4 regions of the Providencia xihuensis genome follow, and region 3 is predicted to be linked to each of the others. Evidence: predicted binding sites of a transcription regulator. Region 3 holds the regulator's gene; each other region holds the start of a gene.
The links. The regulator PurR, encoded in region 3, represses purine synthesis genes. The targets are predictions, from matches to a motif close to CANGCAAACGTTTGCNTG.

Region 1 (3,567 bases), 1.6 Mb from region 3:
GCATCCGGCTTTCTACTAGCGCTTTTATTTGGAGCACGCACTCCGATAAGCTAACCATTCGTGCGGGGCAGATAGGTTATTTAGTACCCAATTGGCGGGTAATAGAACCAAACAGTTGCTAGAAACGCGTCCTGCGTCAATGTCAATAGACTGTGTTACCACGGGTAAATTGCTGATGGTGTTATCCGCTAACCAACAACTGCATGGACAAAGCAATGCAGGAACTGGATCAAGTACTAACCTTGCAGGTATGGCATTAGACTCGGTGACAGGTAACTCATCTAACTCGACTGAACGCCCTTATATCGTGACGTCGAAAGTTCCACCGTCTTCAGATATCTGTAGAAGAGGAAACTCAGATGCTTTAGTGTATTATGACCGTATAAAGCTAGGGGATATTGCCACGACCAATTTACGCCAAAACCTATACTTTAACCTTTGCCAAAATGGGAACGTACAAGCGGGTGGCTATAGAGGTAGCATCGACGTCTCTTTCTACCTTGAATAATCGCTTGTTATTATTTTCATTTTTTGGCCCATTAATTTTTATATTAAAGGGCCATTTTTCATATCATATCTAACCTGACACATTTACTGCACTTGCCGCTTTTTTTGCCCTTTCGAGTGCTTTTTCGATTGAATCTGCAATGGCTAACGCAACACCCAACCTGCGAGTTCCTGCAATTTCAGGCTTACCAAATAAACGTAGTTGGATATCAGAATCGAATGCATTCTTAATATTAGAGAACACCACATTTTGGCTATGAAGTTCAGGTAAAATAACCGCAGAAGCACTTGGGCCATATTGGCGAACGTTACCAATAGGGAAGCCTAGAAATGCACGTACATGTAAGGCAAATTCAGAAAGATTTTGCGAAATCAGCGTCACCATTCCAGTATCATGAGGGCGTGGGGATACTTCATTAAAAATGATGTCATCACCACACACAAATAACTCAACGCCAAACAAGCCGTAACCACCTAACGCAGAAACGATTTTTGCAGCAACATCTTGAGCCTTTTTCAGCGCTTTCTCGCTCATCACTTGCGGCTGCCAAGATTCGCGATAGTCACCTTTTTCTTGACGATGTCCTACAGGAGCACAAAAATGGATCCCATCTACAGCGCTAACCGTTAACAGGGTAATTTCAAAATCAAAATTGACCATTTTCTCAACAATGACTCGACCTTGCCCTGCGCGCCCCCCCTCTTGAGAATAATGCCACGCCTTTTCTAAGTCCGCACTTGAACGAATGACACTTTGCCCTTTTCCTGATGAACTCATGACGGGCTTTACAATACATGGGAAACCCATTTTTTCAGCGGCTTCAATAAAATCTGATTTATTTTCTACGAAATAATATTCCGATGTAGGTAAACCTAATGTTTCAGCAGCAAGACGACGGATACCTTCTCTATCCATTGTTAAAAAAACGGCTTTTGCAGAAGGGACGATTTTTTGCCCTTGCTCTTCGAGTTCAACTAACGTTTGGGTCGCAATTGCTTCAATTTCAGGCACAATAAAATCAGGCTTTTCTGCGATCACTAACTGTTTTAGTGCCTCACCATCCAGCATATTGATGACGTGGCTACGGTGAGCAATGTGCATAGCGGGTGCATTTTTATAGCGGTCTACTGCAATCACTTCGATACCTAAGCGTTGGCATTCAATGGCAACTTCCTTACCTAACTCCCCTGCGCCCAGTAACATAACTTTTGTTGCAGATGCACAAAGTGCCGTACCTAACTGTTCCATGATTGATGACCTTATATGCGAAAATAATACCGATGATTATATACGCAAACGTTTGCTTTTGCTATCCACGTAATAAAAAGGCCATGATAAAACATATTCGTGTCTTGAAATTAAATGAAATATTGTCTAATTCTGCGGGGTTTCATCTCGCCCGGTAATAAAAGGTTCTTTTTGGGAAAATTTGGCATATTGCTTATGCAATAAAGCCAAAATACAAAATAGTAAACCAATCCAGATTAATGCAAAGCTAATCCCTTTAACCCAATCAAACAGTTCATTAAACAAGAACACAGCGAGTAAAAATTGGATAGTTGGCTCTATATATTGGGCCAAACCAATAACAGTGAGTGATGTGCGTTTGATAGCCGCAGTAAAAAACAGCAAGGGAATAATCGTCACAGGTGCCGCTAACATATACAAAATACGAAGCTGCCAATCTCCCGCCTCCACTGCGCTTAACCCTTTTGACGATAACCACCAAGTAATACCCATTGCAATAGGCAACAACCATAATGCTTCTAAAAACAATGAAGTAATAACATCAAACCGAATAAATTTACGGATCAATCCATATACCGCAAACGCACTCCCCATCACGAGTGCTAAAATAGGCAATTCACCATATTGCCAGATTTGATAACCAACCCCAGACAAAATAAACGTAACGGCCATTTTTTCCACAAAAACTAACCTTTCACGTAAAAAAACAACACCGAGCAAAATAGAGAATAATGGATTGATAAAATAGCCCAAACTTGCGGCTAACACTTGCCCATGAGTGAGTGCATAAGTGAATGTGGTCCAAGAGATAGCCATAATGGACGAACTAAAAAGACAAAGGATAATGGACTTTTTATCAACCCATACTTGTTTCCATATTGTTTTATTTTTAATGACTAAACGGATTAAAAATAGCAATGGAATTGACCAAATAAGACGTTGGGCAAGGAGTTCTAGCGGTTCAGCTTCAGGAAGCAGCCGATAAAATAAGGGCGTTATTCCCCATAAAATATAGGAAAAAATAGCTAGAGCCACACCTGAACGCAGCAACATAATATAGCCTACAATAAAGTCAAATAAGGTAAAATTTGCTCCACATCATACGCCAATATAAAGAAAATAAAATGTTACTAACGCTCATTCTAAAGCTATCTATTTAAGATTATATGCAAATAAAAAATAGCATATAAAGCCAAATTTTATTTGCACGTTAACTCTTCACATTAAAAAATCTGTTTTTGGTGCAATGGCGGCTGCTGCTGCATAAATTCAACAAGCTCTTGAGACGTTGGCGCTGCGGAAATTGCCCCTTTTTTAGTTGTGGCTAAAGCCCCACAAGCTGTTGCCTGAGAAATAATCTTCATCAAATTATCTTTTGTATTAGCCATGCCATATTGATTAATTGCCGCTAACAATCCAGCCATAAAAGCATCTCCAGCGCCCGTGGTATCAATACTATCGACTAAATAAGCACTTACTGAAAAATGATACTCTGTCGTAAATACCCTGCACCCTTGCGAACCTTGCGTCACGACCTTAAGCTCCGCAGGATAATCACGCAATTTTTCAACCGCCTTATCAAATAGGCTCTCACCCGTTAACCAAAGTAATTCATCATCAGAAAGCTTTAAAATGTCAGCCTGTTTTGCAAAGGTGTCCACAACTTGATGCATTTCTTCGTGATCTTCCCACATTTGTGGACGAATATTTACATCAAAACTTAATCGGCCCCCAGCTTGCTTAATTTGAATTAATCCTTCCGTTAATGATGTACGGCATATTGGGTGAACAAGCGCGAGTGAGCAAAAATG
Region 2 (3,567 bases), 570 kb from region 3:
AAAATCCACAATCCCCATAAAGTATGACAACGCATAACCCGTTAAAAAACCGATTAAAATAGGGATAATCGATAAGAAACCACGGAACATGACCGCACATAAAATAGTCACCGATAACGTGGTTAATGAAATGATTAAAGTGTTAGTATCAACCGCCGCGCCATCTTTTGGCAGTAAACCTGCCATACCTGCCGCCGTTTGGGCGAGTTCTAAGCCGATAACAGCAACAATTGCTCCCATCGCCGCTGGCGGGAACATCACATTGATCCAGCTCCTTCCTGCCACTTTGACGATTAACGCCACAAGGCAAAACAACACACCACAAATAATAAAACCACCCAATGCCAGTTCATAACCCAATGGCAATAGAATTAACACTGGTGAAATAAAGGCAAAACTTGAGCCTAAATAAGCAGGGATCTGACCTTTACAGATAAACAAGTAGATTAATGTACCAATTCCGTTAAACAGCAAGATAGTTGCTGGGTTTACACCAAACAGAATAGGTACGACAACGGTTGCGCCAAACATCGCAAAAAGATGCTGAAAACTCAGTGGAATAGTTTGTAGTAATGGTGGTCTTTCTTCAACACCAATAGTGCGACGTGTCATTTGAGCTTATCCCCTTTTAGCTATGATTTATGCAAGTGGCCGAAGACTTGCAAACATTGATTTCATTTAATAAATCAAAAAAAAGCCGACTTCTCAGTCGGCTCATTTTTATTTAGTACCAAATATCTTATCGCCCGCATCACCGAGGCCTGGAACAATGTAACCTTCTTCATTGAGATGCTGGTCAATGGAAGCGGTATACAGCTCAACATCTGGATGGACTTTTTCTAATGCTTTGATCCCTTCAGGTGCAGCAACTAAGACTAAAACCTTAATTGACTTACACCCTTCTTTTTTCAGTAAATCGATAGTCGCGATCATCGAACCGCCCGTTGCCAACATAGGGTCAACAACTAACGCCATACGCTCATTGATATCTGAAGTCAATTTTTGGAAATAAGGGACAGGCTGCAGTGTTTCTTCATCACGGTACACACCAACCACACTGATACGTGCGCTAGGAATGCTTTCCAATACACCATTCATCATACCAATACCTGCGCGGAGGATTGGGACTACAGTGATTTTCTTACCTTTAATTTGTTCTATTTCGACAGGACCACACCAACCATCAATAGTCACTTTTTCAGTTTCTAGGTCAGCGGTTGCTTCATAAGTCAGTAGGCTACCAACCTCTGAGGCCAGTTCACGAAAGCGTTTGGTGCTTATATCATGATCTCGCATCAGGCCAAGTTTATGTTTAACGAGAGGGTGTTTTACCTCAACGATCTTCATGGGTTTCTCCTACTATTTTAGACGCTGGCGGACAAAAAAATCGCGGGATTATAACTCTTTTAACCATGAATGCCACTAGATTACGTTTGATTTTGGTCAAAACAGCAACGATTAGGCAAACTTTTTTAAAATAGTATACCCCATATCGGTTAAGTTGCATGTTGATGATCTCCTGAATTTATTTTTTTGCCAATATTTAAATATTGGGCATATTTCACCTTGTGAACAGGCTCACTTTCTGCCATTTTCAGCCATAATAATTTTCATTCACAAAGCTATCGCAAACGTTTGCTTAGCCTGTTAGAATACTGACCATGATGTTATTTTTCTCAAAAATGTAATTGCCTTGGGGGCCGTAGTGACTGATAAAACCTCTCTCAGCTATAAAGATGCCGGTGTCGATATTGATGCAGGTAACGCACTGGTTGAACGTATTAAAGGTGTCGTAAAAGAAACGCGTCGTCCCGAAGTGATGGGGGGTCTTGGTGGGTTCGGTGCATTATGTTCCCTGCCACAAAAATACCGAGAGCCCGTACTTGTTTCAGGTACCGACGGCGTTGGGACAAAATTACGTCTGGCAATGGATTTAAAACGCCATGATTCAATCGGGATTGACCTTGTTGCCATGTGCGTTAATGACCTTATCGTTCAAGGCGCTGAGCCATTATTCTTCCTTGATTACTACGCGACAGGTAAATTAGACGTTGATACCGCTGCCAGCGTCATCACGGGAATTGCCGATGGCTGTAAACAATCTGGCTGCGCATTAGTGGGTGGTGAAACCGCTGAAATGCCAGGAATGTACCATGGTGAAGACTATGACGTTGCAGGCTTTTGCGTCGGTGTGGTTGAGCGCTCTGAAATCATTGATGGTAGCAAAGTCAGCGCAGGTGATGCGCTAATCGCCCTCGCCTCAAGTGGCCCTCACTCAAACGGCTATTCATTAGTGCGTAAAATTTTAGAAGTCAGCAAAACGAACCCCGAAACTGAACAATTAGATGGCAAATCATTGGCTGACCATTTATTAGAACCTACACGTATTTATGTGAAAAACGTGTTAGAGCTGATTGCGAAGAATGACATTCATGCGATCGCACACATTACAGGCGGCGGTTTCTGGGAAAATATCCCACGCGTTCTACCGGATAATACCCAAGCGATTATTGATGGTAGTAGCTGGCAATGGCCTTCAGTTTTTAGTTGGCTACAAAACGCGGGTGATGTCAGTACCCATGAAATGTACCGCACCTTTAACTGCGGTGTTGGCATCATCATTGCCCTGCCACAAAGTGAAGTCAATACCGCATTAGCGTTATTAACATCACTAGGTGAAAACGCATGGCAAATTGGTTCAATCGGCCAATTACCTGCGGGTGAAGAGCAGGTTGTGATCCGCTAATGAAAAAAATCGTTGTCCTCATTTCTGGCAGTGGCAGTAACTTACAATCGATCATTGAAGGTTGCCAGTCAGGCACAATAAAGGGTCGCATTGTGGCCGTAGTGAGCAACCAAAACACGGCTTATGGACTAGTGCGGGCACAGCAGGCAGGGATCCCTGCCGCTTGCCTTGATGCAAAAGCGTATAGCAATCGCCAAGCCTATGATGCCGCTTTATTAGCGCTTATTGAACAATACCAACCAGACTTGGTAGTCTTAGCTGGGTTTATGCGTATTTTATCCCCTGATTTTGTCACTCATTTCACAGGGAAATTACTCAATATTCACCCTTCTTTATTGCCTAAATACCCTGGGCTACATACTCATCGTAAGGCTTTGGAAAATGGTGATAAAGAACATGGTACTTCCGTTCATTTTGTCACTGAGGAATTAGACGGTGGCCCTGTGATATTACAGGCTAAAGTTCCTATTTTCCCTGAAGATACCGAAGCAGACCTCATTGAACGAGTAAAAACGCAAGAACATACTATTTACCCTCTGGTTGTACAATGGTTTAGTGATACCCGCTTGACCATGGTTGAAGGTAAAGCCGTATTAGATGGTAAAGTGCTCCCTCAACAGGGTTATGCTAATGAGTAGTTTATTTTCTGTATAAATAACGATTCAAAGGGTGGAATTTCCACCCTTTTTGTTGCACTAAAATTGGCGAATATACAATCTGTCAATTGATTGTTTTTTCAGCGATTAACCACTTAGTTCTGCATAAAGTGAACTATTCTTCAACAAGGGGATGATCTCTCTGTGTTATGTCATTATTTTATC
Region 3 (3,567 bases):
CATCTTCGTGTTTTTTTACAGAAATATTTTTGAGGAAAAATGTCGGTAAGAGTAATAAAACACCGACAGCCATTAAGATTAAAAAGATAGCTTCCCAAGTTTGGTGTTCAAGCACCCATGCACCTAATAACGGCGCAAGCGCAGGGGAGAGCGCGACTAATGGCATGATAGATGCGAAAACTTTTTGTGTGCTTGCTTCATCATAACGGTCGATAACAAGGGCTTGCCATAAAACGGCGGCGGAGCACACACCAACGGCTTGTAAAAAACGCAAGGTTAATAATTGTGTTGCTGTCGTGGCCCAAAAAATCGCTAAACTGCTCACAATAAAGATAGTAAGACCAACGATGAGCACAGGCTTGCGGCCAAGTTTATCTGAAAGTGGGCCCCAAAGTAGCTGAGCAAACGCGAAGCCTGCTAAAAAGATACTGAGAGAAGCACTGATAGCCCCTTCTGTTGTGCGCAAAGAGGTCTGCATTGCACCAAAAGCAGGCAGGTACATATCAATGGCTAAAAACCCCAACATGCTTAATCCTGCAAGGTACAGCATAAATCCAGGGGAATTTTTTTTCACAGTCGTCGTCATAATGATTTACTTATCTGATATTTAAAAAAATGTTAACGGTGATGACATTGTATAGGCTATTTTTTTGTCTTGTGAAACGGTAATATTTGGATCTTGCTATCAAAATATTTGAAAGGAGAGACTATGTGGTCAGCTCATGCACTTGAAGTAATTGATGCCGTTGCAAGAACGGGGAGTTTCAGTGGTGCCGCAGATGAGTTACACCGCGTACCTTCAGCAATCAGCTATACCGTCAAACAAGTTGAAGAATGGTTAGCCGTTCCCTTGTTTGAACGTCGACACCGGGACGTCATTTTAACCGAAGCAGGGCTGATTTTTATTAAAGAAAGCCGTTCTGTTATCAAAAAAATGACAGAGACACGTCATCAATGCCAACAAGCGGCTAATGGTTGGCGTGGGCAGTTCAGCATTGCAGTTGACTGCATCGTTAAACCACAGCGGACTGAGCAACTTATTCTCGATTTTTATCGCCATTTCCCTGACATTGAATTGTATATACACCCAGAAGTATTTAATGGTGTTTGGGATGCCTTAGCGGATGGCCGCGTGGATGTGGCGATTGGTGCCACCCGAGCTTCACCGATTGGCGAACGTTACAGCTTTCGTGATATGGGGTTTATGTCGTGGATGTGTGTCGCAAGCCCTGAACATCCATTAGCAAAAATAGAACATAGCCTAACAGACGATGAAATGCGTGCATATCCAAGTTTGTGCTTAGAAGATACTTCTCGAAGTTTACCTAAACGAGATACTTGGGCGCTGGATAACCAACGGCGTTTAGTGGTTCCCTATTGGGAAAATGGCTTAGCTTGTTTGACAAATGGCCTTTGTGTGGGGATGGTGCCCGAACATCGAGCAGCTCCTTTATGCGCAGAAGGTAAACTGGTGGAATTGACATTAGCACAGCCATTTCCACCCAGCCCATGTTGTTTAACATGGGTAGAAAAAAACACCTCTCCCGCACTGAGCTGGTTATTAGATTATCTTGGCGATAATGAAACGCTCAACGCAGAATGGTTATCAACATCATATTGATTATCGACGATAGTCAATAAATGGTCCATCAGCAACTGAACGACGCTCAACAAGACGAGGATGAACTTCGATAGTTTGAGCGTCTTCGCGCTTATTCACTATACGGTCTAATAACATAGCGAACGCCATTTGCCCTAAACGCTCTTTAGGTTGGTGGATAGTAGTCAATGCAGGCGTAAAATAGCGCGCATTGCGCACATTGTCGTAACCGATGATTGAGATATCCTGTGGAACGCGCAAGCCCATTTCATCTGCCGCACAAATCGCCCCCATTGCCATGATATCACCACCACAGAAAACGGCGGTAGGGCGCTGTTTATGGCTCAAAATCTGCATCATCGCTTTATAGCCAGACTCAGGTTCAAAATCCCCTTGGACAATCCATTCGTCTTTTAAGGTCACTTTGGCTTCTTCCATTGCTTTTTGGAAGCCAGTCAGACGCCCAATCCCAGTATTCCGCTCAAGGGAGCCTGGGATCACACCAATATCACGATGTCCTCTATCAATGAGATAACGTCCTGCGAGATAGCCCCCATGGAATGAATTATCGATGATGCTATCGGTAAAATCCCCTCTCGATGTGCCCCAATCCATTACCACCATCGGAATATTGCGATAATCTTCGAGCATGCCAATGAGTGTATCAGGATATTCAGAACACATTACCAGCAGGCCATCGACACGTTTTTGTGCAAGCATTTGCAAGTAGGCTTTTTGTTTACCCAAATTATTATGAGAGTTACAGAGGATCAGTGTGTAGCCTTTTTCATAACAGCTGTTTTCAACGGATTCGATAACTTCAGCAAAATAAGGCGCCTCACTCGACGTCGCTAACAAACCAATTGATTTCGTGTGATTCACTTTTAAACTACGGGCAACCGCACTAGGTGAATAATTGAGCGCTTTGATGGCAGCCCAAACCGCAGCCTTGGTGTCATCAGCCACAAAGCGCGTTTTATTAATAACATGGGATACGGTGGTGGTAGAGACGCCAGCGCGTTTCGCCACATCTTTAATCGTTGCCATGGGGGAATAAAACTCCTGACCAACTATAGGTCTCTCTAAGAATTCTAGTTAAAAAATTACCTGCATATTGATGCATAGATCCTTCGCTGGCAATAATTTAGCGATTTGTTGTCGATTTTGTCTGATCTAGCGCAAAAACGAAAGAAATAATTGATGTTATAACATGTGATATAGACACTGGTTTCGCTTTTTTGGATGTGTATACTTAATAACCTTATAGTTTGAGTGGTTATTGTTAATTCAATTTTGTTAGGATGAGAGGAACTCATGGATACAGATGTTAAATATGGATTACTAGCTGCGCTGGGTTCATTAGCAATGATTATTTTTATTGCTGCACATATCTTCTAATTTGTGTTTCATCTTCATTGGGTGAATGCATAAGGGCGAGTTTTAACTCGCCCTTAATCGATCTAGAATAACTGTTTAATAATTAAGCTAAATTTTCTTCTACAAATTTCCAGTTAACTAGTGCCCAGAAATTTTCTAAATATTTAGGGCGTGCATTACGGTAATCAATATAATAAGCGTGTTCCCAAATATCTACTGTTAACACAGGTTTATCATCACCAGAGATTGGTGTTGCTGCGTTAGATGTGTTAACAATAGCTAAATTACCATCGGCTTTTTTCACTAACCAAGTCCAGCCAGCCCCAAAGTTTTTGGTTGCTGCATCCGTAAATTGTGCTTTAAACTCGGCGAAAGAACCAAAGGTTTTATTGATAGCGTCTGCAACTTTCCCCGTTGGTTCGCCACCTGCATTTGGTGCTAAGCAGTGCCAATAGAAGGTATGGTTCCAAACCTGAGCCGCATTGTTAAATACCCCAGCTTCAGAAGTCTTAATGATTTCTTCTAACGATTTACCTTCAAAATTAGTGCCTTTGATTAGGTTGTTTAAGTTAACAACGTAGGTATTGTGG
Region 4 (3,567 bases), 1.9 Mb from region 3:
CACAGTTAAGCGCTGTTTGCCCACCCATTGTTGGTAAAATTGCATCAGGACGTTCTTTTTCAATAATTTTACGAACCACTTCCCAGTGAATCGGCTCAATATACGTCGCATCGGCCATCTCTGGGTCGGTCATAATCGTCGCAGGGTTAGAGTTAACTAAAATGACACGATAACCTTCTTCACGTAAGGCTTTACATGCTTGAGCCCCAGAATAATCAAACTCGCATGCTTGACCGATAACAATTGGACCCGCACCTAAAATCAGAATGCTTTTTATGTCTGTACGCTTTGCCATGATTTGCTCCCGATTATTGTGCGTTTTGACGTGGTGTGGTTTGACGATATTCGTTAATCAAATCAATGAAGTGATCGAATAAATTGGCTGCATCATGTGGCCCTGAACTTGCTTCAGGATGGCCTTGGAAACTAAATGCAGGTTTATCTGTACGGTGAATACCTTGTAGTGTTCCATCAAATAGTGACTTGTGAGTCACACGCAATGTATCGGGAAGTGTAGATTCATCGACTGCGAAACCATGATTTTGTGCCGTGATCATCACAACATCTCGATCCAAATCTTTCACAGGATGATTTGCTCCGTGATGACCAAATTTCATTTTCAGGGTATTTGCACCGCTAGCTAAAGCCAATAATTGGTGCCCTAAGCAAATACCAAAAACAGGGATATCCGTTGTTAAAAATGTTTTAATCGCCTTGATTGCATAATCACATGGCGCTGGGTCGCCAGGGCCATTCGACAAGAAAATTCCGTCTGGATTCATTGCGAGTACTGCTTCTGCTGATGTTGTCGCAGGCACCACCGTTAAACGACAACCACGGTCAACTAACATGCGTAGAATGTTGCGTTTTGCACCGAAGTCGTAAGCAACAACATGCAATGGTAACTCTTCAACTGATTTAGCACCTTGTTGGCCGTTTTCTAGCGTCCATGAGCCTTGGGTCCAACTATAGGCTTCTTTAGTACACACTTCTTTTGCCAAATCTAACCCATTAAGCCCAGAAAAATTACGTGCTTTTTCTAGCGCAAGCGCCACATCAGGGTTATCTCCTGCAATAATGCACCCATTCTGAGCCCCTTTCTCTCTCAATAAACGGGTCAGTTTACGTGTATCGATATCTGCAATTGCCACAACCTTGTGGCGCTTCAGATACTCGGATAGCCCTTCTTGCCCACGAAAGTTACTGTAAACCAATGGTAAGTCACGAATGATTAAGCCTTGAGCATGAACATTTGGGGATTCTTCATCATCAGCATTAGTGCCGACATTACCAATATGGGGATAAGTGAGAGTAACAATTTGGCGGGAATAGGAAGGGTCTGTAATTATTTCTTGATATCCGGTCATTGACGTATTGAAAACGACTTCTCCAACTGCGGCCCCTTCAGCACCGATGGCACGCCCGTGGAATTGGGTTCCGTCTTCCAGAACCAATATAGCTGACTTAATCAAAACACCCTCCGGAGAATAATAAATCACGTTTTTTGCATATTAATTCAGATTTTGCGATCTAAATCAATGCCAAAATGAGTTTTTAAGCAAATTTTTGGCAAATTGCGCGCATTCTAATGATGAGATAGGGTCTTGTCTAGAAAAAAATGCATTTTTTACACTTTTATCTTACTTTTATAGACAACAACCCCAGTTTACTTAACGTGAGCACTGAAAATGATAGCCAATATGAATAAGTAAACGGTTGCCAAGTAAGATAACTGCACAATTGATAATAACGCAGCTTGAATTGAGATTAAAGGGAAATTAACTCGAATAAAAGTCAGTTTTATAGATGAATTAAACGGAAAATAGCAATTTAAAATAAAATAATAACAAAAGCCATTATAAACCAATAAATAATAAATAATTTATTGATTTATAATGATAATTTAAAATAAAAAATCAAAGATCATCAAGACAAAGCACATCTTTCATATCATATAACCCAGATTTTTTAGAAAAAACCCAAGAGGATGCTTTAATAGCACCATTTGCAAAGGTCATCCTGCTTGATGCCTTATGTGTGATCTCTACGCGTTCGCCGATATCAGCGAACATCGCCGTATGTTCACCAACAATGTCTCCTGCTCGAATTGTTGCAAAACCGATAGTGCCAGCTTCACGCTCACCAGTATAACCTTCACGGGTATATACTGCGCAGTCTTTTAGATCCTTTCCTAGCGCACCCGCAATAGATTCCCCCATAGCTAATGCAGTACCAGACGGAGCATCAACTTTGTGACGATGGTGAGCTTCCACAATTTCAATATCGGTGTAAGTTCCCATCACTTTTGCTGCTTTTTCCAGTAATTTAAGGACTAGATTAACACCGACGCTAAAGTTTGCCGCGAACACAATTGGAATGACTTTTGCCGCATCAGCAATAGCTTGTTTCCCTTGTTCATCAAAACCTGTTGTGCCAATAACCATGCCCTTTTGGTTAGCTTTGCAAAATGCTAAATAATGCAGCGTGCCTTCAGGCCGGGTGAAATCAATAACAACATCAAAATCATCAACGACTTTATCAAGAGAATTCGTAATATAAATTCCTAGTTTACCAACTCCTGCAAGCTCACCTGCATCTGCGCCAATCAGCGAAGAGCCTTCTCGCTCAATAGCAGCGCCTAATTGAATGCCATCTTGTTGTTGTGCCGCTTGAATTAACTGCCGTCCCATACGACCACCTGAGCCGACAATCGCAACACGTACCACTGAATTTTCCATGGTTCATCCTTTTTCATTATTGATGCAAATGACTAAATTTAAACTGAGTATCTCACGTGAATATCAATATTTTTCACAAACAATTTAGTTTATTATTGCGTTACAGATTAACCATCATGATGAGATTCTGCCAGTATTAATCGACAGTTATTAACAAAAACGTAGAACGCGGACTGATTATCAGAAAAAGTGTTGATGATAAGAAAAGTAGGAAAGAAAAAATCAGAATAAAAAAGACCGAGCCACCTTGATGATACAAAATGACTCTTTGAATAATATGCTGCTATGTATGCTATGTATTAGTTAATTTCTTTAACTTCGACTCGCAATTCTTTTGGCACTTCAAAAACAATATTTTCTTCACGGCCTTGTAGTTCAACAACAGAGTCTGCACCAAGCTCTTTTAATCTATCAATAACTTGACGAACTAAAATATCAGGCGCTGACGCCCCAGCCGTTAAACCAATAATATTTTTATCCGTTAGCCACTCAGTTTGGATGTCTTCTGCACCATCAATCAAAAATGCAGGTTTTTGCATTCTTGATGCAAGTTCAGCAAGACGGTTTGAGTTTGATGAGTTTTTAGAGCCTACAACTAGCACAATATCTGCACGCTCAGCCAGCTCTCTTGCCGCTTCCTGCCTATTGGTTGTTGCATAACAAATATCATCTTTACGTGGCCCAACAATACTAGGGAAACGTGCGGTTAGTGCATCAATGACATCTGAAGTGTCATCCACAGAAAGTGTCGTTTGTGTCATAAACGATAAATTATTTTCGTCTTTGACTTTCAATTTCCAAACATCTTCTGGGCTTTCAACAAGATACA

Region 1: the regulator PurR is predicted to act here: its motif matches at 1,798-1,815, upstream of purT (formate-dependent phosphoribosylglycinamide formyltransferase).
Region 2: the regulator PurR is predicted to act here: its motif matches at 1,625-1,642, upstream of purM (phosphoribosylformylglycinamidine cyclo-ligase).
Region 4: the regulator PurR is predicted to act here: its motif matches at 1,706-1,723, upstream of carA (glutamine-hydrolyzing carbamoyl-phosphate synthase small subunit).

Annotation. Positions count from the first base shown of each region.
Region 1 covers NZ_CP169565.1:1,124,057-1,127,623, reverse strand. Annotated here, with positions in the region: gene ACE2AL_RS04925 (hypothetical protein) at 92-508, shown strand; gene purT (formate-dependent phosphoribosylglycinamide formyltransferase) at 578-1,756, opposite strand; gene rarD (EamA family transporter RarD) at 1,883-2,809, opposite strand; gene ACE2AL_RS04910 (aminoimidazole riboside kinase) at 2,980-3,567, opposite strand, start outside.
Region 2 covers NZ_CP169565.1:2,117,111-2,120,677, reverse strand. Annotated here, with positions in the region: gene uraA (uracil permease) at 1-612, opposite strand, end outside; gene upp (uracil phosphoribosyltransferase) at 721-1,347, opposite strand; gene purM (phosphoribosylformylglycinamidine cyclo-ligase) at 1,706-2,746, shown strand; gene purN (phosphoribosylglycinamide formyltransferase) at 2,746-3,384, shown strand.
Region 3 covers NZ_CP169565.1:2,684,500-2,688,066, reverse strand. Annotated here, with positions in the region: gene punC (purine nucleoside transporter PunC) at 1-586, opposite strand, end outside; gene punR (DNA-binding transcriptional activator PunR) at 710-1,621, shown strand; gene purR (HTH-type transcriptional repressor PurR) at 1,622-2,647, opposite strand; gene sodB (superoxide dismutase [Fe]) at 3,081-3,567, opposite strand, start outside.
Region 4 covers NZ_CP169565.1:753,672-757,238, reverse strand. Annotated here, with positions in the region: gene carB (carbamoyl-phosphate synthase large subunit) at 1-295, opposite strand, end outside; gene carA (glutamine-hydrolyzing carbamoyl-phosphate synthase small subunit) at 309-1,472, opposite strand; gene dapB (4-hydroxy-tetrahydrodipicolinate reductase) at 1,917-2,738, opposite strand; gene ispH (4-hydroxy-3-methylbut-2-enyl diphosphate reductase) at 3,038-3,567, opposite strand, start outside.